Regions from separate parts of the Pantoea sp. X-Soil-OKNW-556 genome, predicted to be linked through region 2. Evidence: predicted binding sites of a transcription regulator. Region 2 holds the regulator's gene; the other holds the start of a gene.

Region 1 (12,290 bases), 190 kb from region 2:
GACAATGCAGCGCCGCCCCTGTTCAAGCAACGTGCGCGTCATGTCGTAGCCCGCATCGAAGTTGTTGTAACCCACCTGCATATCCAGACACGGCCCCTGGGTATCCATCACCTCAACAATCGGGATGTTAGCCGCACGCAGATATTTCACGGTACGGTGCGTATGGTGCTTATCGCTCAGGATAATGCCGTCAATATTCCAGGAAAGCAGGTTACGTACCTGCTCCTCCTCGCTACGGGGATCATAGTTGTAGTTGGCGATCAGCGTTTGACAGTGACTGGCGCGAGTGGCCTGTTCGATGCCACTCAGCAGATCGGCAAAGATCTGATTTTTAAACGATGGGATCAACACCCCCAAGGTACGTCCCGGTGCATGACCCGGCATCGCTACCGGGCGTTGGGGATCGTAATTAAGCTCAGCCATTGCGCGTGCGATACGCTCGCCGGTTTGTGCTGCGACCTTATCCGGTGTGCGCAGATAACGGCTGACGGTCATCCGGGTAACGCCCGCCCGCTCGGCAATATCCTGCAACGTTGTTGTCATAGCTCACCTCCCTGTGCAGCCATATTATTTAGTGGATCAACGCGTTAAGGATTAACACGCCCGCCAGACCCAGGATCGAGATCAGCGTTTCCATCACCGTCCAGGTTTTCAACGTCTCAACCACGCTGAGGTTGAAATACCCTTTGAACAGCCAGAAGCCCGGATCGTTAACGTGCGAGGCGATCACGCTACCGGATCCGACCGCCAGCACCATCAACGCCGGATCGGCATGAGTCGCCGCAATGATTGGCGTCACGATACCCGCGGTGGTGATCGCCGCAACCGTGGCAGAACCGAGCGCGACACGCAGCATCGCGGCCACCGTCCAGCACATCAGCAGCGGAGACAGCGAGGAGCCTTTCATCATATCGGCGATGTAGTTACCCACGCCGCTATCCACCAGCACCTGCTTGAAGGCACCGCCACCGGCAATGATAAAGATGATCATGGCGATGGCAGCGATCGACTCGCCACACATATCCATCACCTGCTCCATCTTGCGCCCATTGCGCAGGCCAAGGGTGAAGACTGCAATGACCACGGCGATAAACAGTGCCACTGCCGGGTTGCCGATAAATTCAAAGAACTGACGCAGCGGATTCTCTTTCGGCGTGGTTAATTCAAACACCGCAGCGACCGCCATCAGCACCACCGGGATCACGGCGGCGAAGATACTGATTCCGAAGCCCGGCATCTCCTCTTCCGTGAAGATTTTCGGGTTATACAGCCCTTCCGGCGGTGACTTTTCAAAGCTTTTGAGGAACTTCGAGAAGATTGGACCGGCGACAATGACCGTCGGGATGGTGATGATCATGCCGTACAACAGCGTGGTGCCGAGGTTCGCGCCGAAAATAGTGGCGATGGCCGTTGGACCAGGATGCGGCGGCAGGAAGCAGTGCGTAACGGACAGCGCAGCCACCATCGGCACACCGACATACAACAACGGCAACCCGGCAGCGGCAACGATGGTGAACACCAGCGGCAGCAGCAGCACAAAGCCCACTTCATAGAACATCGCCAGACCAACAATCAGCCCGGTGACCACCAGCGCCCATTGCAGTCGCTCCTTCCCGAAGGCGGCAATCAACGTGGTCGCGACCCGTTGCGCGGCCCCGGTGTCCGACACCAGCCGCCCAAGCATGGCACCGAAGCCGAGGATCATCGCCAGCCCGCCCAGCGTTGAGCCGATACCTTTCTGGATCGACGCCATGACATTCAGCGGCGTCATCCCTTCGGCAATCCCCACCACAGCGGAGACAAACACCAGAGCGATAAAGCCGTTGACCTTGAAAACAATCATTAAAACCAGCAGGAGAACCACGCCCAGAACGATTATGGTTATTGGCATTTTTTATTATCCATAGAGAAACAAGAGGTGATTAAGGTTTAGGCGCACCCTGGTGAATGCGCCAGTCACATCACACCGCCACGCGCATACCGCCATCGACGAATAGCAAGTGACCATTGACGAAATCGGAGGCTTTTGAGGAGAGGAACACCGCTGCACCAATCAGCTCCTCAGGTTTGCCCCAACGCGCCGCTGGGGTACGTTTGGTGAGCCAACCGGTGAAAGCCGGATCGTCAGCCAGTGCCTGGGTCATCTCGGTAACAAAGTAGCCCGGTGCAATGGCGTTGACCTGGATATTGTGACGCGCCAGCTCAACGCACATACCGCGTGTCAGCATGGTGACGGCCCCCTTGGAAGCGGCATACGGCGTGATGGTGTCGCGGCCCAATTCGCTCTGCATCGAACCGATATTGATGATTTTGCCTTGCTGACGTCCCACCATCTTCTTCGCCACCGTTTGTGACACCAGGAATACCGCGGTCTGGTTCACGGCAATCACGTCATTCCAGTCCTGCTCAGGGAATTCGAGGAACGGACGGCGACGCTGAATACCCGCGTTGTTCACCAGCACATCAATGGCGCCCCACTCGGCTTCAATCTCGTCTACCGCCTGCTGCACCTGCGCCGATTGTGTAACATCAAAGGCTTTCGACTGAGCACGCAAGCCAAGGTCACGCAGTTTCGCTGCCGCCTGCTCGGCCCCGGCTGGGGTGGTGGCGTTGACGATCACTTCTGCACCCGCTTCCGCCAGACCGCGTGCCAGCAGGAAACCAATTCCGCGCGCCGAACCGGTGATCAGTACGCGTTTACCTTCGAGGGAAAATAGCTGACTCATCGTATCTCCTTAAAATGTTAACTGGACTTTTGCCGCCCGGGTTTTGTCGCCCGCAAACTGCAACGCCGCATCAATGTCCTGCCAGCCATATGCTCCGCTGAACAACGGCAGCGGCTTGACCACGCCCTGTGCCAGCCACTCGACAGCGGTATTGAATTCATGGGTAAAGCGGAAGGAACCGACCAGGTTAATCTCTTTAGCAATCAATTGCATAATCGGGAACGAGGGAATTGCTCCGCCCATACCCACCTGCACGAGAGTACCTTTGGCGCAGGTCACGTCGAGGCAGCGTTGCAACGAAGAAGGGTGACCAGAGGCTTCGAAAGACACGTCAAAGTAGCCTTTGTCTGCCAGGTAAGGGGTGAAGTCGCCGTTGGCGGCATGAATCACGTCAGTGGCCCCCATTTGCTGGGCCATCGCCAGTGAACGTTCGCTGATATCGCTACAGACAATCGATGCCGCACCACGCGCTTTGGCCGCTGCGGCGATCAGGCAGCCAATCGGGCCAACGCCGGAGATAAACACATGCTTACCGGTAAGATCGCCTGCCTGGTGGGTGGCATGGATGCACACCGCCAGCGGCTCGGCAAACACCATCACGCTTTCGTCTGCGTCCTGTGGGAAAGGGATGCACTGCGCGCTGTCCACCACTTTGTACTGGGTAAACCCGCCATCGACATGCGGCACATACATGGCGCTGCCGAAGAAGCGCATCGAAACGCACTGGTTTTCCTGCTCACGGCGGCAATATTTGCATTCACCGCAAGGTTTGGACGGGTTAACCGCCACTTTTTGTTCCGGCTTCAGGCGTGGATCATCACTTTCCACCACAAAACCAATCACTTCATGGCCGAGGATCATCGGCATCTTGACTTCATAGCTACCGACTTTACCTTCCTGATAATAATGCAGGTCGGAGCCGCAAATACCCCCGCGCGTAATGCGTACCAGCGTGCCTTTGCCGTTCCACTCCACCTGCTGCTGCGCCACGCTGACTTGTTGTTTTCCGGTGATCACGCAGGATTGCGTTTCGATTTTCATAACTTCCCCATTCAGTGGTGTTGCAATGGGGGTCATAAAACCGGGTTACAGGGGTTAAAACTGTGATGAAGATCACTCAAAACCATGTTACGGAAAAGCTGTTACGCATAACGTGATACGGGCAAGCTGATTCAGCGTCGGAGGCAAGATCGCGCAATAAATTGCGCGTGGACCCCTGGTGTAGCGGTGCGATTTATCGCGCTTTTTTGACACTTCTCACAAGCTGGATGCATTGCACTTCCTTCCCAATTAATTGACGCTAAAGTTAACTCATCCGACCACTTAATTTATGAGTGATTATGACTCCGCATCCTGAGTTGTTTGTTCCGCTGGATTTAGGCTTTACCCAACTCAAAAACCGCTTTCTGATGGGTTCCATGCACACCGGCCTGGAAGAACATGCCGATGGCGCATCCCGGCTCGCTGCCTTCTATGCAGAGCGCGCGCGTGAAGGGGTGGCATTGATTGTTACCGGCGGTATCGCGCCCAATCCGCAAGGAGTGGTCGCCCAGGGTGGGGCCATTCTTAATCAGGAAAGTCAGTGCGGCTGGCATCGCACCATCACCGATGCGGTACATGCCGGGGGCGGCAAAATCGCCCTGCAAATCCTGCACGCCGGACGCTACAGTTATCAGCGCAATCTGGTCGCCCCCTCACCGTTGCAAGCACCGATCAATCCGTTTATGCCCCAGGCATTGAGCGACGCTGATATTCGGCAAACCATCGCCGACTTCGCCCAATGCGCCCGCCTCGCTCAGCAGGCCGGTTACGATGGCGTCGAAATCATGGGTTCAGAGGGTTACCTGATAAACCAGTTTCTGGTAGCGCACACCAACCAGCGGGACGACGACTGGGGTGGCGATGTGTCACGCCGTCAACGTTTCGCGCTGGCGGTGACGCGTGCAGTACGCGAGGCGGTCGGTAACGATTTCATTATTATCTTTCGCATCTCAATGCTGGATCTGGTGCACAACGGCAGCACGCTGCATGAAACGCTGGATCTGGCGGAAAAACTGGAGCAGTGCGGCGTCACGTTGTTTAACAGCGGCATCGGTTGGCACGAGGCGCGTATTCCAACCATCGCCACCTGCGTGCCACGCGCCGGTTTTGCCTGGGTGACCAAACACCTGCGCGAGCGCGTTTCCGTGCCGGTGATTGCCACCAACCGCATCAACCATCCGGCGGTGGCTGCCGAGCTGTTACGTGACGGCATTGCGGATATGGTGTCGATGGCGCGCCCGTTTCTCGCCGATGCCGCCTTTGTCAGCAAAGCCCAGACGGGTGATGACGCAGCGATCAATACCTGTATCGCCTGTAATCAGGCCTGCCTCGACCAGATTTTTGTCGGCAAAGTGACCTCCTGTCTGGTCAATCCCCGCGCCTGTCATGAAACGCTGATGCCGGTGACTGCTGCCACTCAACCCAAACGGCTGGCGGTGGTGGGCGCAGGACCGGCGGGTATGGCATTTGCCTTGCAGGCGGCACAGCGCGGGCATCAGGTGACGCTATATGAAGCCGAGGCGCAGATTGGCGGGCAGTTTAATATCGCCCGTCAGATCCCCGGCAAAGAGGAGTTCAGCGAAACGCTGCGTTATTTCCGCCACCAACTCCAGGCCGCTGGCGTGGAGATTCATACCCAGTGCCGCGTCAGCGCCGACCAACTGGAGGACGCCGATGAAGTGATCGTCGCCACCGGCATTGCGCCGCGCCAACTGACGTTACCCGGCATCGATCATCCGTGCGTACTCAGCTATCTCGACGTATTGCGGGATAAAAAACCGGTCGGCAAGCGGGTGGCCATTATTGGCGCGGGAGGCATCGGTTTTGATACCGCAGAATATCTGCTGCATCAGGCAGGTCATCACGAAGATTTCTACCAAAGCTGGGGCGTTGACCGCGCACTGGCGGCTCGTGGCGGATTGATTCCCCCCCAGCCGCTGCCCGCTGATCGGCAGATCTGGTTGCTGCAACGTAAATCTGGCAAACCGGGTGCCGGGCTGGCGCGCACCACCGGCTGGATTCATCGCGCCAGTTTGCAGGCCCACGGCGTCACCATGTGGGGCGATGTGGAGTATCTGAAGATTGACGACCAGGGTCTGCACCTGCGTCATCAGGACCAAACCCAGGTGCTGGCGGTGGATAACGTGGTGATTTGTGCCGGTCAGGAACCGCTGCGGGTGCTGGCAGATCAGCTCACTGCGCGCGGCAAAAAGGTCAGGCTGATTGGCGGGGCCGATGTGGCGCAGGAGCTGGATGCCCGCCGCGCCATCGCACAAGCCACCGAGCTGGCGCTCAGCCTGTGATTAACGCAGTTTGACCGAACGCAGCACCACAAACTTGGCATTCGACGCCACCAGCGTGCAGTTGCCAAACAGCTTCTTCATTTTGTGGTGATAATCGAGGTGGCGGTTGCCAACGATGCGCAACTCGCCGCCATATTGCAGACATCGTTTGGCATCACGCAGCATCTGCCACGCCAGGTGGTCAGTCACCGCATGCTGCTGATGGAACGGCGGGTTGCAGAGCACCGCGTGCAGACGATCGGACGGGAAGCCGCTCAACACGTTATTGACGCGGAACTGGCTGCGATTCACATCCTGCGGTCGGTTCACTTCAACGTTCAGACGACTGGATGCCACCGCCATGTACGATTCGTCAAAGAACAGCACCTCCGCCTGGGGATTCTGCTCCAGCGCCATCAGGCCAATCACCCCATTGCCACAGCCAAGATCGACAATCTCCCCTTCGATATCATGCGGCAGATGTTGCATAAAAAAGCGCGCGCCAATATCCAGCGAACTGCGGGAGAACACGTTGGCATGGTTGTGGATCTGATAATCGGTGCCGTCAAGCGGCCAGACAGTGGTTTGCGCCAGGTCAGGCAGCTTGGGCGCGGTGTAGCGGCTGTAAATCAGACGCGCTTTTTTCCACGCCAGCGAGGTTTTGCTCTCGCCGAGAATACGTTCAAACAGTTGCAGCGTGGAGCTATGGATATCTTTGGCTTTTGCCGCCGCCAGAATCAGGGTGTCCGGGGTGACCACATCGCGCAACGCACGCAGCTGATGTTCCAGCAGCGCCAGCGTCTTAGGAATTTTGATCAATACCGCCGCCGGGGCCGACGGTAATGCCGCCAGGCTGTCGAGGAACGTTACCTGATCTTCATCCTGCTGGTTAAGATGCAGATTCTGGCGTGCCGCCTGCTGACTGAGCCAGGAATCACTGACGTGCCAGACCTGGCGCGGATTTAATCCGCAGGTCAGCGCGCCAAAGCTGTCGTTAAACACCAGCACCGGGCCATCCGGCAGCGCCTGCTGCAACAGATATTCATCTGCCGCATCCCACGCCTGCAACGGGCTTTCTTCACGCATCGGTGGAAAGCGGTGCAACGTCAGGGTGCGTTCAGTCAGTTCAAGTTGGCTCATGGAATCTCCGGCGTGGTACACTTTGCGCGATTTTCGCCCTAAAAAGGGGGCGCAGTATACTGTCTTTCGCCGGGAATCCCAATGTCATTAATCTACCTCCAGGGCTACCCTGAACATATCCTCACCCAGGTCCAGACGCTGATTGACCACCAACGTCTGGGGGCTTTTCTCCAGCAGCGCTACCCGGATACCCACGATGTGGTGAGCGACAAAGCGCTGTACGACTACACGCAAAGCCTGAAAAGCCGTTATATGCGCAGCGCGCCGCCGGTGAGCAAAGTTATCTGGGATAATAAAATCAAGGTGATGAAGCACGCCCTTGGCCTGCATACCGCCATTTCCCGCGTGCAGGGCGGCAACCTGAAAGCCAAAGCGGAAATCCGCATCTCCACCTTTTTCCGCCTCGCACCGGAACCCTTCCTGCGCATGATCGTGGTGCATGAACTGGCGCACCTGAAAGAGAAAGATCACAACAAAGCCTTCTATCAACTCTGCTGTCATATGGAGCCGGATTACCATCAACTGGAGTTCGATGCGCGGCTGTGGATGACCGACCAGGCGCTACGCGGCAACGCCGCCTGACCGGTTTGCTTTTCCTGTGGTAGCGCATATGCTCAGAGGCGTCTGATTTCCCTCACTTAATGGGTTGGCGCAATGACACTTCAGCAGCTGAACTATTTTCTTGCCGCTATCGATTTTGGCACCATCTCGAAAGCGGCTGAGGCGTTACATATCTCGCAGCCGTCGTTGTCCGACCAGATTCTGCGACTGGAAAGCGAGATGGGCACCCATCTGTTTATTCGCACCAACCGTCGTCTGATCCTGACCGAAGCCGGACTACGTCTCGAACCCCATGCCCGCGCCACCACCCAGGCGGCACAACGCGGCTACGAAGCGGTGCAGTCGGTGCGCCAGCTCAAGGATGGTCTCGCCTCGTTTGGCACCTTCAGTTCCGCTTACCAATATTTTCTGGCCGATCTGATTTGTGAGTTCCGCGCGCGCTATCCGGGGGTGCGGATGCGACTGGTCGGAACCAACTCCTCGGAGGTCGCGCGCTCGGTAATTGATGGCGAAATTGAAGCAGGTCTGGTGATGCTGCCGGTGAACAACAAAAACCTGGTGATCAGTGAACCGGTGTGGTCCACGCAGATTGGCTATATCTCAGCCAGCGACGCGCGGCTGGAAGGCAGTAAGGATATGCAGGCGCTGCTCAACGCCCCGCTGATCCTCAGCGAAGCCACCTGGCATAACAGCGATCCGATTCGCCGTCTGCTCAACCAACGGGCGCAGGAGATTGGCGCACGGCTGGAGCCGATTATTGAAGTGGAGCACCAGGCTACCGCGCTGGAACTGGCGGCACGGGGATTGGGAGATCTTATCGCTACGCGTCCGATCCTCCACCACCTGGGTTATAGCGACAAACTCAAGTGGGTGCCGATCGAGCCTCCGGCTTTTGAGGTGTTTGCCTTTATCCACCGCGCCGATACCGCGATCTCATCCGCCACCCGCGAAATGATGCAACTGATGCGACGTTATTTGCAGGAGGTACAGATGGCGTACAGCCATATCGAATGCTGATGGAAAACGCTGGGTATAGGGCAAACCTATATGAACCAAAATCATAACCCTATTCATCCCGTGCAAATAGCCGCTTAAAACTATGTCAATCACGTTACCCCAATGTTGCAATAACTTTGCAGGAGAGACGTATGACATCACAGGCGCGCTATTGTGTGATTGGTGCAGGAGCTGCTGGTCTGGCGGCGCTACGCACCTTGCAAGAGCTGGGTATCGACGCTGATTGCTTTGAGAAAAGTGGCCAGGTCGGTGGCCACTGGCATCATGACTACGATGCCCTGCATCTGATTACCCCGAAAAAAAGCTCCGGTTTTGATGGCTTCCCAATGCCCGAGTCGTGGCCGGTCTATCCCAGCCGCGATCAGGTGCGGCACTACATCGACAGCTACGCCGACCACTTCGGCCTCAGAGCACAAATCCATTTCAATAGCACGGTTGAACGCATTGTTCCGCTGGGTAAGGCAGGTAGCGAAGGCTGGCAGGTGACGGTAAATGGTCAGACACGTCATTACCAGGGCGTGCTGGTCGCCAATGGGCACCTGTGGGACTGCGCGTTCCCGGCAGAAGCTAGCCACTTCAGCGGTATCTCGCTGCATTCCGGCCAGTATCGCAACACCGATCAGCTGCAAGGCAAGGTGCTGGTGGTGGGTTGCGGAAACTCTGGCTGCGACCTGGCAGTTGACGCCGCTCAGCATCGTCTGACTACCGATATCGTGATTCGCCGGGGTCAAGTGTTCCAGCCTAAGGCGCTGCTTGGTATGCCGCGCGCTGAAATTCCTTTCCTTAATCAGTTACCGCCGGAAATGCAGAATGCGGTCACCCAAGTGCTGACCATGATCTCCGTGGGCCGCTGGGAAAACTATCCCGGCATGCCGCAACCAGAAAGCTGGGACCTCGAACAACAGCCGCCGGTGGTCAACACCCTGCTGATGTACTGGATTCAGCATGGCCGTATCGGCGTGCGTCCGGCCATCGATCATATCGACGGCAAAACGGTGCATTTCAGCGATGGCAGCGCCACAGAATACGACAGCATTCTTTGGGCCACCGGTTTTCACACCCGTTTACCGTTCCTCGATGCGACCCTGCTCGACTGGCAGGATGGCGTACCGTTACGCACCGCCGCCATGACCCTGCCGACCACGCTGGAGAACCTCTATTTTGTCGGGCTTTCTGCCCCACGCGGCCCGCAATGGCCGACCTACTGCCAGCAAACGCGGCTTATCGCGCGCATGATTCAGCTGCGTGAACAGGGCATCCCCAACATCGCCAGCCTGCTGGCGGCCCAGCAGCCGCATGAGGCGCGTATCGATATCGTGCGCCGTCTGTGGCAAGCCAACCTCGATGAAACCTGGCGCACGCTGGATCTGCTGGAAACCATGCATAGCAGCCTGTTGCACAACGCTTCCTTAACCGCCTGACGGGAGAAAAACCATGAACAAACAACCTGTTGCCCTGGTCACCGGTGCCGCCTCCGGGATGGGCAAAGCCGTGATGGAGAAGTTTCAGCGCGAAGGCTGGGCGGTGATCGCCATCGATCGCAGCGAAATACCGCCACAACCCGGCATCACGCCGGTGGTGGCTGATATCACCAGCTACAGCGCGTTACGCGACGCGGTGGCCGGTGCGCTCCAGGGCAGTCGCGTTAGCGCGCTGATCAACGCTGCGGGGATTTTTCCGGTTTCCACGCTGGAGAGCAGCAACGATGCGCTCTATCGCCAGATTTTCGACGTCAACGTGCTGGGTAGCGTAAATACCGCCAAAGTCGCCAGCGAATTTATCAGCGAACAGGGTGGCGCGTTGCTGATGTTTGCCTCAGTCGATGCCTTTGCCGTCTCGCCGGGTCAGCTGTTGTACAGCGCCTCGAAAGCTGCGGTGGTGTCGCTGGTGAAATCGCTGGCGATTGAGTTGGTTGGCAAAAAAATCGTGGTGAACGCCATCGCCCCCGGCTGGGTCGAGACCGAAGGCACGCTAAAAAGCGGGCGTATTCATGAAGGTGTTAAAGCCGTGCCGATGCAGCGTGCGGCCAGTGTCGGAGAGATCGCCGACTGGGTGTGGGCCTTCAGTTCACAACCGGGCTATATCACCGGCGAAACCCTGGTTATCTCCGGGGGCAGTTATATGCGTTAAGCATTTTTTTCACAGGCGTCGTACTCCACTTCAAACAGACAGGGTAAGACAATGAAACAACAAACAATAAATCCAGCACTTCAGGGAGCAGTTCGCTATGTAAAGGAGCGACCGACATCGCGTCACATGGCGCGCGACGGTAATTTAACTCGCGCAGTCACCGGCGTCACGCTGGGGAATATGGTGGAATGGTTCGATTTCGCTATCTACTCCTCGATGGCGATGACGATGGCAAAAGTTTTCTTCCCCACCAGCAACAGCTACAACGAATTGATCGCCATTTATGCGGCGTTTGCCGCCGGATTTGTTATCCGGCCGTTAGGGGGCTTTCTGTTTGGCCCGATTGGCGATAAATATGGCCGCCGTACCGCGCTGGTTGCCAGCATCAGCCTGATGTCGATTGCCACCCTCTGCATCGCGCTGATCCCCGGTTATCACAGCATAGGCATCACCGCCCCGATTCTGCTGGTGTTGATGCGCATGTTGCAGGGACTCTCCACCGGCGGTGAATATGGCGGCTCCTGCATTTTTATCGCCGAACACAGCCCGGATAAACGCCGCACCTTTTTCACCAGTTGGCTGGAGTTTGGCAACATTTCCGGCTTCCTGGTGGGCGGGGTTATCGTCAATGTGATCAGCAATACATTGGGCGATGACACCATGATTGCCTGGGGCTGGCGGGTGCCGTTTGTGATTGCCGGATTGCTGGGCATTGTCGCGCTGTTTATCCGTTTGCGCGTCGATGAAACCCCGGTATTTCGTGAAATGCAGGCCGGTAAAGCCCGCGCCGAAGCGCAGTCCCCGGCGCGCTGGACATTATTCCTTAAAGAGTGGCCGCAGTTGCTGCGTTGCGCCGGTCTGGTCGCCACCTTCAATATCAACTACTACATCGTGCTGGGTTATATCCCGAGCTACCTGGTGAGCTTTATGGGGAAATCCGCCGCATTCAGCGCCCGGCTGTCGCTGATTGCAACCCTCGCGCTGCTGCTGTTTATCCCGCTGTTCGGCATGCTGGGTGACCGGTTTGGCAGAAAGCGCATGCTCCTGACCGGCTGTGTGCTGATTATCCTTTCTGCGATCCCCGTATTCTGGGCGATTCAAAGTCATGGCCTGGCGGCGATCGTCATCGGTATGGCGGTGTTAATTCTCGGCATGTTGTTCTTCGAGGGCACCATCCCTGCCACCCTGACTTCGCTATTCGGCACCACCGTACGCTACAGCTGCTTCGCCATTAGCTACAACCTGTCGGTTTCACTGCTCGGCGGCACCGCGCCACTGGTGAATACCTGGCTGATCGAAAAAACCGGTATCACGCTAATTCCGGCGTTTTACCTGATGGGCGGCGCGGTGCTGGGTCTGCTGGCGCTGTGGAAAATGCAGGACCGTACCGGCA
Region 2 (12,290 bases):
TTTGTCGATCTTGCGTGGAGTGAAGACCCTATTCAGGCCGCGCACAAACCACGCATGGTGCTGTTTCATGGTTTAGAGGGCAGCTTTCACAGCCCCTATGCGCATGGGTTGATGCAGGCATGTCAGGCACGCGGTTGGCTGGCAGTGGTGATGCATTTTCGCGGGTGTAGCGGTGAACCGAACCGCCTGCACCGGATTTACCATTCCGGCGAAACCGAAGATGCCAGCTACTTTCTGCGCTGGTTAAAGCGGGAATGGGGCGATGTCCCCACCACCGCCGTCGGCGTGTCGCTGGGCGGTAATATGCTGGCATGTCTGACCGGGTTGGAGGGACATGATGCGCCGCTGGATGCCGCAGTCGCCATCTCTGCGCCCCTGCTGCTGGAACCCTGTAGCCAGAAGCTGGAGAACGGTTTCTCACGTTTTTATCAGCACTACCTGCTGACGCAGCTGAAAAAGAACGCTAAACGTAAGTTGAAAGCCTGGCCTGGCACCCTGCCGGTCGATTTACGCGAACTGCGCGCCCTGCGCCGCCTGCGCGACTTTGACGATGCCGTCACCTCCAGAGCACACGGTTTTGTCGACGCAGGCGATTATTATCATCGTGCCAGCGCGATGCCGCTGCTGACCGGGGTACGCAAACCGCTGCTGATCATCCATGCTAAGGACGATCCCTTTATGACCGACGCAGTAATACCGAAGCCGGAGCAACTGTCGTCCTCGATTCAATATCAGCTGACGCAGCAAGGCGGCCATGTCGGCTTTGTTGGCGGTACGCTGCTACGACCGCAAATGTGGCTGGAACAACGCGTGCCGCAGTGGTTATCAACTTACCTGGATGTATGATCGTGATTATTCCGTGGCAACAACTTGAAGCTGAAACGCTGGAAAACCTGATCGAAGCCTTTGTATTACGCGAAGGCACCGACTACGGTGAACAGGAGCGCAGTCTGGCGCAAAAAGTCGCTGATGTGCGTCGCCAGCTGGAACGCGGTGACGCAGTACTGGTGTGGTCAGAACTGCACGAAACCGTCAATATCATGGCACGCGGTGAATTTCGCGGCTAATGCACATCCCGGCTTTTCGTGCTAACAATGCTCATCGCCGGACTTCACAGGGAGCTTTGTTATGTCAGCCAGGCATCCGATCATTGCCGTTACCGGTTCCAGCGGCGCCGGAACCACCACCACCAGCCTTGCCTTCCGCAAAATATTCCAGCAGTTGAACCTGCATGCGGCAGAGGTCGAAGGTGACAGTTTTCATCGCTACACGCGCCCTGAGATGGACATGGCGATCCGCAAAGCGCGCGACCTTGGCCGTCATATCAGCTATTTCGGCCCGGAGGCCAACGATTTTGGCCTGCTGGAGCAAACCTTTAAGCAATACGGTAAAACCGGTCTTGGTCAGTCGCGCAAATATCTGCATACCTATGACGAGGCCGTGCCGTGGAATCAGGTGCCGGGTACCTTCACCCCATGGCAGCCGCTGCCGGAAAACACCGATGTGTTGTTTTATGAAGGCTTGCACGGCGGGGTGGTGACGCAGCAGCACAACGTGGCTGAACACGTCGACTTATTGGTAGGTGTGGTACCGATCGTCAACCTTGAGTGGATTCAAAAGCTGATTCGCGACACCAGCGAGCGCGGCCATTCACGCGAAGCGGTGATGGATTCGGTGGTGCGTTCGATGGAAGATTACATCAACTTCATCACCCCGCAGTTCTCACGCACCCATATCAACTTCCAGCGCGTACCCACCGTCGATACGTCTAACCCGTTTGCTGCGCGTGAAATTCCATCACTTGATGAAAGCTTTGTGGTGATCCATTTCCGTGGTCTGGAAGGTATTGCCTTCCCCTATCTGCTGGCGATGATTCAGGATTCCTTTATCTCGCATATGAACACCCTGGTGGTGCCCGGCGGCAAAATGGGTCTGGCGATGGAGCTGATTATGACGCCGCTGGTGCAGCGACTGATTGAAGGCAAACGCATCGAATAATCAAACATAACCGTAACGGCGCGATTTATCGCGCCGTTACGACCGGGCTAGAGTTCAATAACCTCGTAGCTGTGGGTGATTTCTACCCCTTTGCCCAGCATAATCGCTACCGAGCAATATTTTTCAGCCGACAGATCAACCGCCCGCGCCACTGCTTTATCGCCCAGCGCTTTGCCGGTAACAATAAAATGCAGGTTGATATGTGTGAAAATGCGTGGCGCTTCTTCACGACGTTCCGAGGTCAGTTTGACCTCACAATCCTTCACATCATTGCGCCCTTTTTGCAGGATCGACACGACGTCAATCGCGCTGCAACCGCCTGCCGCCATCAGCACCATCTCCATCGGGCTCGGTGCTTTGTCGCCCGAATTGCCATCCATTAATATCTGGTGACCTGATGAGGATTCTCCGAGAAAGGTAAGCCCTTCCACCCATTTAACCCGTGCCTGCATTATTCTTTCTCCTGAATAGGCTGATTTGCCGCCAGAGTACGCTTTCACCTGAGAAACAGCAATCCAGACTAATCGCCCTTTTGCTGAAGCGAGACAACAGAAGACAGCTAGCAAAAGCTGTGCTACAAACAGAGCTGAAAATATTTTCGTCGCAATAGACGAAGGCGGGAAGAATCAGAAGCCTGGCTTAAGAGTCCACCCGAATAATTTTCCTTAACAGGAAGCGCTCTACGATTTCACCGCCTGACAGGGAAAACTGCCCCCTGTGTTTTGGGCACGATTACAACAGAGGATAATAGCGAATGGTTCTCGGCAAACCGCAAACAGACCCTACACTCGAATGGTTCCTGTCCCATTGCCATATTCACAAATATCCATCCAAAAGCACCCTGATTCATCAGGGTGAGAAAGCGGAAACGCTCTACTACATCGTGAAAGGTGCCGTTGCGGTGCTGATCAAGGATGAAGAAGGCAAAGAGATGATTCTCTCCTACCTCAATCAGGGGGATTTCATCGGCGAGCTTGGCCTGTTTGAAGAAGGTCAGGAACGTAGTGCCTGGGTACGAGCCAAAACTGCCTGCGAAGTGGCTGAAATTTCCTACAAAAAATTCCGTCAGCTGATTCAGGTAAACCCGGATATTTTAATGCGTCTTTCGGCGCAGATGGCGCGTCGCCTACAGGTGACATCAGAAAAAGTGGGCAACCTTGCCTTCCTTGATGTGACCGGTCGCATTGCGCAGACGCTGCTCAATCTGGCCAAACAGCCCGATGCCATGACCCACCCGGACGGGATGCAGATCAAAATCACCCGTCAGGAAATTGGTCAGATCGTCGGATGCTCACGCGAGACAGTTGGCCGTATTCTGAAAATGCTGGAAGATCAAAACCTGATCTCCGCACATGGTAAAACCATCGTCGTTTACGGCACCCGCTAATTTCTTCTCACCCACGGCGTGATGGCAGCATCACGCCGTTTTTGTCTGCGATGAGCTGATGTGGCGTCGAATCATCTATCATCCCGAAGTGAACTATGCCCTGCGGCAAACGCTGGTGCTGTGCCTGCCCGTGGCCCTCGGCTGGCTGTTTGGCGACCTGCAAAAAGGCTTGCTGTTCTCCTTAGTGCCCGCCTGTTGCAACATCGCCGGTCTTGATACGCCCCATAAACGCTTTTTTAAACGCCTGATTATTGGCGGTTCCCTGTTTGCGACCGGCAGCTTTCTGATCCAGTGGCTGACGGATTATCACGTCCCCCTGCCGCTGATTCTGCTGGTGCTGCCACTATTAGTGGGCGTGACGGGTGAGATCAGCCCGTTGCATGGCCGCTTGTTACCCGCCACGCTGATTGCCTCCATCTTTACCCTGAGCCTGGTGGGACGTATGCCGATCTGGGTGCCTCCGCTGCTCTATATCGGCGGGACCTTGTGGTATGGGTTGTTCAACTGGTTCTGGTTTTGGCTGTGGAAAGAGCAGCCGATGCGCGAGTCGCTGAGCCTGCTGTACCGTGAGCTGGCGGATTATTGCGATGCCAAATATACCCTGTTGACGCAGCTGACCGACCCGGAGAAAGCGCTGCCGCCGTTGCTGGCACGCCAGCAAAAAGCGGTAGATCTGATCACCACCTGCTACCAGCAAATGCATATGCTGTCGGCCAGCCGCGATAACAGCCATAAACGCCTGACGCGTGCCTTTCAGGTGGCACTCGATTTGCAGGAACATATCTCCGTCAGCCTGCATCAGCCGGAAGAAGTGCAAAAGCTGGTGGAGCAGAGCCATGCTGAAGCGGTGATTCGCTGGAATGCCAAGACCATCTCCGCCCGTCTGCGCTTGCTGGCCGATGCCATTTTGTATCACCAACTGCCGGAACGGTTTCAAATGGATAAGCAGCTGGGTGCGCTGGAAAAAATTGCCCGCCAGCACCCGGACAATCCGGTGGGGAATTTCTGCCTGTATCACTTCAGCCGCATTGCGCGCGTGCTGCGCACCCAGAAACCGCTGTATACCCGTGATCTGATGGCCGATCGCCAACGGCGTCTGCCGTTTTTTCCGGCGCTGCGCAGCTATCTGTCGCTGAAATCCCCCGCCTTACGCACCGCTGCACGTTTTGCCGTGATGCTGATGTTTGGTAGCGCGCTGGCGCTGTTCTTCAACATCCCCAAACCTTACTGGATTCTGATGACCACCATGTTCGTCAGCCAGAATGGCTACAGCGCCACGCGGGTAAGAATTCAACACCGAGCGCTCGGCACCTTTGCCGGGCTGTTGATTGCTGCCGCCTCGTTACGCTTTGACGTACCGGAATCCATCACCCTGTTGTTTATGCTGGCGATCACCCTCGCCAGCTATCTGGTGACACGTAAATATTACGGCTGGTCAATGATTGGCTTTACGGTGACGGCGGTGTATTCGCTCCAGTTGCTGTCACTGAATGGCGCGCAGTTCCTGCTGCCACGCATGATGGATACGCTAATGGGATGTCTGATTGCCTTTGGCGGCATGATTTGGCTGTGGCCGCAGTGGCAGAGCGGCTTACTGCGTAAGAATGCGCACGATGCGCTGGAAGCCGACCAGGAAGCGATGCAATTATTGCTCGGACCGGAGCAGTCACCGGAGAAACTGGCGTATCAGCGCATCAAGGTCAACCAGGCGCATAACGCCATGTTTAACTCGCTGAATCAGGCGATGACCGAGCCGGGCTTCAATTCGCAGTACCTGAAAGATATGCGGCTCTGGGTGACGCACAGTCAGTTTATTGTCGAACACATCAACGCCATGACTATCCTGGCACGCGAACATACCATGCTGACGCCTAAGTTGGCGGAAAGGTATCTGCAATCCTGTGAGATCGCGCTGCAACGCTGTCAGCAGCGGCTGGAGCATGATGGCCCCGGTAACGACAGCAATATTCTGGAAGCACCGGAAAACATCAATGAGGGGGCGGTAACGATTGTCGAGCAGCATGTGAAGCGCATTCTGCAACACCTGAACGTGATGCACACCATCTCTTCTCTGGCATGGAGCCAGCGACCACATCATGGCCGCTGGCTGACCGGACTACGGGTGAAAAACTGAGTTACGCCGCCAGCACCTTCTCGATAGCCACTGCGAACCGCGCCATACCCTCTTCGATATCGGTCGGTTCAATCACCAGTGACGGTACAAAACGGATCACATCATTGCCAGCAGTCAGGATCATCAGACCTTCGGCGGCAGCGGCATGCAGAATGTCACGCGCCTTGCTGGCATGCTGCGGCTTCAATGCCGCACCGATCAACAGACCTTTGCCACGAATATCCGTGAACAGGTCAAATTTGCTATCCAACGCTTTCAAGGCTTCCACAAACTGCTGACGGCGTGATTCAACACCGTCCAGCACGTCAGGGGTGTTGATGATGTCGAGCGCCGTTTCGGCAATCGCACAGGCCAGCGGGTTGCCGCCGTAAGTGGTGCCATGCACGCCGGGAGCCATCACCGAGGCGATTTCATTGGTGGTCAGCATCGCGCTTACCGGGAAGCCGCCGCCCAGCGCTTTCGCGGTGGTGATGATATCCGGGGTGATGCCGTAGTGTTCGTAAGCGAACAGCTTGCCGCTACGGCCCATGCCGCTCTGCACTTCGTCCAACACCAGCAGCGCGTTGTGCTCATCACACAAGGCACGCAGGCCCTGCATAAACTCAGGAGTGGCAGGCATCACACCGCCTTCGCCCTGAATCGGTTCGACCACGATGGCGCAGGTGTGATCGTCGATCACCGCTTTTACCGCCGCCAGATCGTTGAAGGGAACATGCACGATATCAGCCGGTTTCGGGCCAAAGCCGTCGGAGTATTTCGGCTGACCACCCACTGATACGGTAAACAGCGTGCGCCCGTGGAAAGCGTTATGGAAGGCGATGATTTTGCTTTTGAACGGACTGTGTTTTTTGCAGGCGTAGTAGCGCGCCAGCTTAAACGCGGCTTCGTTAGCTTCGGCACCGGAGTTACCAAAGAACACGCGATCAGCAAAGGTCGCGGCAATCAGTTTACTCGCCAGACGCAACGCCGGTTCATTGGTGAACACATTGCTGGTGTGCCACAGGGTTTCCCCCTGGGTTTTCAGTGTTTCCACCAGCGCCGGATGGCAGTGGCCCAGCGCAGTCACCGCGATGCCGCCAGAGAAATCGATATATTCTTTGCCCTGTTGATCCCAGACTCGGCTGCCCTTGCCTTTTACCGGCACAAACTGCGCTGGTGCATAAACAGGCAAAATAACGTTATCGAACGTTTCCCGGGTTACCGCTAGCTTTTCTGCTGCCATTGCCTACCTCATCGGATTATTTGTTGAGCTGACGTGAAATTATAATCACAAAATATGCATAAAAAATCACACAAAGGCAAACACAACTTAAGTCTTCAGGAAATTCGCCAGAAGCTGATGGCCCTGCTCGCTGAGGATGCTTTCCGGGTGAAATTGCACCCCCTCGAGTGGCAGCGTTTTATGGCGGAATCCCATGATCTCATCCGGTTCACCATCACGCAGGCTCCAGGCGGTAATTTCGAACTCTTCAGGGAGGGTCGCGCGCGCCACAATCAGCGAATGGTAACGGGTGACGTTGAGCGGATTATTTAACCCACGAAAGACACCGCTGTCGTTATGGCGAATCGCCGACGTTTTGCCGTGCATCACCTGACGCGCGCGTACCACCTGCGCGCCATACACCTGGGCAATGGCCTGATGGCCAAGGCATACGCCAAGGATCGGTAAGCGGCCAGCAAAACGGCGGATCGCCGCCAACGAGATGCCGGACTGATCCGGAGTGCAGGGGCCAGGCGAAATCACCAGATGAGTGAGCGGTAGCGCCTCCATTTCGTCGAGGGTGATGGCATCGTTGCGCACCACCCTGACGTCAGCACCCAATTGGCAAAAGTATTGGTAGAGATTCCAGGTGAAGGAGTCGTAATTATCGATTAACAGCAGCATAGCGCCCTCAGGCAGGTCAAACCGCCGCTATTCTACGCATTTTAGCGGGCGGGGCTTACCACTTTTGCAAACTGCGCACTGAGCAGAGTTAAATCGCCACCTACCGCCTCGCGAATCGCCGCACGCCAGCTATCACGGTCCAGTTTATCCCACGTCAGCAAATAGCCTGCGTGCAACGCCAGTTGCTCGAAGAAGATGCGTTGTGCGCGGCCATTCCCGGCCCGGAACGGATGCAGCACATAAATCTCGCAGTAGTAATGTGCCAGACGCCTGACAAATTCATCCTGCGCCAGATGGCTCAACCCGTCTTCATCCGCCAGTGCACTCATCAGGTTGTTACCCTCTTTCTCGATGTAGGCGCAGTGACAATATGGCGTCTCGTCGCTCCAGATATCTACCGTGCGCAGCTCACCGGCCCAACTGTAGAGATCCTGAAACAGGGTGCGATGAATATGACACAGCCATGGCATCCCCCTGCGCTGCGGCCCCAACTCCAGGGTGGCAAGCCGTGCCGCGCTGAACGCCAGTTCGGCTTTACGCAATTGGGCGCTGTCGTGAATATCCAGGCGATTCTTCAGCACGCTGTCGTTATGCCACAGATAGGGATCGCGTACCGCCAGTGAGTTATCCGCCATATTGCCTCCTTAACGAGGTCAGCCGTTCGTCGGCCTGTTCAAGCGTGATGGCCGGTTCGCTCAGCATATAGCCCGCCAGACGGCAGCTGGCCTGATAGCTGGCAGCACGGCGCTGTTGCCACAGCGTGGCTTTCTGTTTGTCGGTCAGTTTGCTGGTCATAGAGCCTCCGGCAAGCAATTTGCCCTAAGTATAAGCAGCAAATATTCGCTTTGCCGGAGAGCGGCAGGAGGCGCCATCGCAAAATGGCGCGCAAAAAAATCAGGGCAGAACTTTGGCGGAGAGGATAACGATCGGTTTTGACGGCACATTCTGGTACGGACCCACATCTTTGGTCGGCACCTGAGAAATCTTATCGGCCACGTCCATTCCTTTCACAACTTTACCAAATACGGCATAGCCAAAATCACGCTGTCCGTGATCAAGGAAGGCGTTGTCGGTAACGTTAATAAAGAACTGGCTGGTTGCGCTGTCTTTCTCCGCAGTACGCGCCATCGCGATGGTGCCGCGCAGGTTACGCAGGCCGTTATCTGCCTCGTTTTTGATTGGCGCGTTGGTTTGCTTCTGCTGCATATCCGTGGTGAAACCGCCCCCCTGCACCATGAAGCCAGGGATCACGCGATGGAAAATGGTGTTGTTGTAGAAACCATTGTTGACGTAATCAACAAAGTTTTTCACCGACACCGGGGCTTTCTGGTTATTCAGTTCGAGTTCGATATTACCCGCAGAGGTGGTGAGCAGAACGTGAGTATCGCCTTTTGCCGCCAGGGCAGAAACGGAAACAGATGAGAGCGCTAACAGGGCAACTGCCGCTGTCAAAGTACGTTTAAACATGAAAGATTCCTTACCATGAAGTGCAAGCTCAAAACGAGATTGATTGTAAAGAGCATGTAATACAAGAGCCAGCGTTTTACCTATATTTACGCGGCAGCGGCAAATGCCCGAAATTCGGGGCTACGCAATCATTTGCGTGACGCAAATCACACTATTAGTGAAATCTAATAACCTTATTTCACTCTTTGTTTATTAAGATCACAGTTGCATTTACAATTCATGACACTTTTTGCCAACTTCGGTGCTCAAAACAGGTCCCCCACATGACAAACCGTAATCGTATTGGCCTTACCTGGATCAGCTTTTTCTCTTATGCGCTGACGGGCGCACTGGTGATTGTGACCGGGATGGTACTGGACAATATTGCACAGTATTTCCAGCTGCCGATCTCGGAAATGAGTAACACCTTCACCTTTCTCAATACCGGTATTCTGGTCGCGGTATTCCTTAACGCCTGGCTGATGGTGATTGTGCCGTTAAAACGTCAGTTGATCTTTGGCTTCGTGCTAATGGTACTGGCGGTGTTTGGTCTGATGACCAGCCACAACCTGTCGGTGTTCTCACTGTGCATGTTTGTGCTTGGTGTGGTGAGCGGCATTACCATGTCGATCGGCACCTTCCTCATTACCCATCTGTACGATGGTCGCCAGCGCGGTTCACGCCTGCTGTTTACTGATTCCTTCTTCAGCATGGCCGGTACGCTGTTCCCGATTATCGCTGGCATCCTGCTGGCGCGCGCCCTGCCGTGGTACTGGGTTTACGCCTGCATTGGCGTTATTTATATCGCCATCTTCGTGCTGGCGCTGTGCGTTGAGTTCCCGGTTTTGAAAAACAACACCGAAACGCAGGCGGCGGAAAAAGAGAAATGGGGTATCGGCGTGCTGTTCCTGTCGATTGCCGCGCTGTGCTACATCCTCGGCCAACTGGGCTTCATCTCCTGGGTGCCGGAATACGCCACCAAAACCATGGGGATGGATATCGCTGCTGCCGGCCAGTTAGTAGGTAACTTCTGGACCGCCTATATGGTCGGCATGTGGGTGTTCAGCTTCCTGCTGCGCTTCTTCGATCTGCAACGTATCCTGATGGTACTGGCGGCGATTGCCACCGTGTTGATGTACTGGTTTGTCAGCACCAATGACGCCAATATGCTGCACTGGATCATCATGACACTCGGCTTCAGCTCCAGCGCTATCTACACCACCATCATCACCCTGGGTTCACTGCAAACCAAAGCCTCATCACCGAAGCTGGTCAACTTTATCCTGACTTGCGGTACCGTCGGTACCATGTTGACCTTTGTGGTCACCGGTCCGATTGTGGCGAAAGGCGGTGCGCATGCGGCACTGGCGACTGCTAACGGCTTATACGCCGTGGTGTTTGTGATGTGTGTACTGCTCGGCTTTGTCACTAAACATCGCCAGCACGGCCATATTACGCACTAACCTGCGCGGGCGGACGTCAGTCCGCCCTGCAACTCAACGCCGAAAGGTTACCGCTTCCGTTTCCCCCAGATAGATCTCACTGCTTGCAGGCTCTGTTGCTGCCACCAGCTCGCCTTTACGCAACGAATAACGCACCGGCACCTGACGTCGCACCGCATCAAATCCGCTTTCGGCTGGCAGGATAATCAGGCTGGCATCATTACCCGGCTCCAGGCCATAACCGCTAAGTTGCATGGTTTTGGCGCTGTTGGTGGTGATTAGCTGCAACCCCGCATCAATCTGTTCATAACCCATCAACTGGCAGACATGCAGCCCCATATGCAGCACCTGCAACATGCTGGCGGTACCGAGCGGATACCAGGGATCAAACACATCGTCGTGACCAAAACAGACGTTGATATTCGCCTCCAGCAACTCCTTAACCCGGGTAATGCCGCGCCGTTTGGGGTAGCTGTCAAAACGGCCCTGCAAATGAATATTTACCAACGGGTTGGCGACAAAGTTGATACCTGACAGGCGCAGCAGACGGAACAGACGTGAGGTATAGGCATTGTTGTAGGAATGCATCGCCGTGGTATGACTGGCGGTCACTCTGCCCCCCATGCCATCGCGATGAGCCAGTGCCGCGACGGTTTCTACAAAACGCGACTGCTCATCATCGATTTCATCGCAATGCACATCCACCAGCCGGTCGTAGCGATTCGCCAGCGCAAAGGCCTTGTGTAATGACTCAACGCCATACTCACGGGTAAATTCGTAATGGGGGATCGCTCCCACCACGTCTGCGCCGAGGCGCAGTGCCTCTTCCAGCAGGGCTTCGCCATTGGGATAAGAGAGAATACCTTCCTGCGGAAAGGCGACTATCTGGATATCAATCCACGGCGCCATCTCCGCTTTCACTTCCAGCATGGCTTGCAGCGCGGTCAGCGTCGGGTCTGAAACATCCACATGGGTACGCACATGCTGGATACCGTTAGCGATTTGCCATTTCAACGTCTGCTTTGCACGCTGCTTTACGTCATCATGACTCAGCAAAGCCTTACGCTCGGCCCAGCGTTCAATGCCTTCGAACAGCGTTCCGGATTGATTCCACGCCGGTTCACCCGCGGTTTGCGTGGTATCGAGATGGATATGCGGTTCAATAAAGGGGGCGCTTGCCAGGCCGCCTTCGGCGTCGAGTACACCTTCCTGGGCGCTGCACTCGGCCGATTGTGGGACAATACGGGAAATTTTCCCCTGCCCGATTTCGATTTGCCACAACCCCTGCTGGCCGGGTAAACGCAGATTGTTGATCCATTGCAGCGACGTCTTAGCCATGCCCTTCTCCTGTAGAAACGCGACATCTTAAAATAGCGTCAATACCCGTCCCTTGCACATCCCCTGGCCGCACGATTTACCGCCCAGAGGTGAATGTTTTTAATATCAGTAACATACCTCTAAATGAGTATATAAAGGGGTATTTGATATGCATCAATAACCCCATTCTTGTAACGGCTAAGGTAGCCGCATACACCTTCGTTTTGGGGAAAATATGAGCAAACATCAGGTCGTCATTATTGGCAACGGCATGGTCGGTCACCGCTACATAGAAGAATTAATTGATAAGGCAGAACCCAGTCAATTTGCCATCACCGTTTTTTGTGAAGAACCGAGGGTCGCTTATGATCGCGTCCACTTGTCCGCTTATTTCACCCACCACAGCGCGCAAGCGCTTTCGCTGGTCAGTGCAGGCTACTACGAAAAACATCAGATCAACCTGCTGCTGGGTGAGCGCGCCATTGCTGTTGACCGCGACAAGCAGCGGATTCATTCCAGTACTGGCCGTGTTGTGCCCTATGACACGCTGATCTTCGCTACCGGTTCTTACCCGTGGATCCCCCCGATTCAGGGAGCGGATGGCAGCGACTGCTTTGTTTATCGCACCATCGAAGACCTCGATGCGATTGCAGCCTGTGCACAGCGCAGTCAACGCGGGGC

What was found. Region 2 encodes CRP, which controls carbon source genes, mostly activating them, when cyclic AMP is high. Its sites were predicted from a motif close to ATGTGANNNNNNTCACAT; they were not measured.
Region 1: idnD (L-idonate 5-dehydrogenase) is a predicted target of CRP. The motif match lies at 3,828-3,845, and genes of this name have one in related genera.

Annotation. Positions count from the first base shown of each region.
Region 1 is NZ_AP035990.1:3,908,949-3,921,238, forward strand. It holds gene idnR (DNA-binding transcriptional regulator IdnR) at 1-543, opposite strand, end outside; gene AC6I8T_RS18115 (gluconate:H+ symporter) at 572-1,891, opposite strand; gene idnO (gluconate 5-dehydrogenase) at 1,962-2,726, opposite strand; gene idnD (L-idonate 5-dehydrogenase) at 2,736-3,767, opposite strand; gene AC6I8T_RS18130 (NADPH-dependent 2,4-dienoyl-CoA reductase) at 4,067-6,070, shown strand; gene rlmG (23S rRNA (guanine(1835)-N(2))-methyltransferase RlmG) at 6,071-7,189, opposite strand; gene AC6I8T_RS18140 (M48 family metallopeptidase) at 7,271-7,771, shown strand; gene AC6I8T_RS18145 (LysR family transcriptional regulator) at 7,844-8,767, shown strand; gene AC6I8T_RS18150 (flavin-containing monooxygenase) at 8,899-10,188, shown strand; gene AC6I8T_RS18155 (SDR family NAD(P)-dependent oxidoreductase) at 10,202-10,897, shown strand; gene AC6I8T_RS18160 (MFS transporter) at 10,949-12,290, shown strand, end outside.
Region 2 is NZ_AP035990.1:4,094,516-4,106,805, forward strand. It holds gene AC6I8T_RS19125 (hydrolase) at 1-846, shown strand, start outside; gene AC6I8T_RS19130 (YheU family protein) at 849-1,067, shown strand; gene AC6I8T_RS19135 (phosphoribulokinase) at 1,129-1,998, shown strand; gene AC6I8T_RS19140 (OsmC family protein) at 2,046-2,450, opposite strand; gene crp (cAMP-activated global transcriptional regulator CRP) at 2,753-3,385, shown strand; gene AC6I8T_RS19150 (YccS/YhfK family putative transporter) at 3,444-5,519, shown strand; gene argD (bifunctional acetylornithine/succinyldiaminopimelate transaminase) at 5,521-6,741, opposite strand; gene AC6I8T_RS19160 (aminodeoxychorismate synthase component II) at 6,829-7,404, opposite strand; gene AC6I8T_RS19165 (putative adenosine monophosphate-protein transferase Fic) at 7,446-8,039, opposite strand; gene AC6I8T_RS19170 (YhfG family protein) at 8,029-8,199, opposite strand; gene ppiA (peptidylprolyl isomerase A) at 8,299-8,871, opposite strand; gene tsgA (MFS transporter TsgA) at 9,135-10,313, shown strand; gene AC6I8T_RS19185 (cytosine deaminase) at 10,347-11,630, opposite strand; gene nirB (nitrite reductase large subunit NirB) at 11,845-12,290, shown strand, end outside.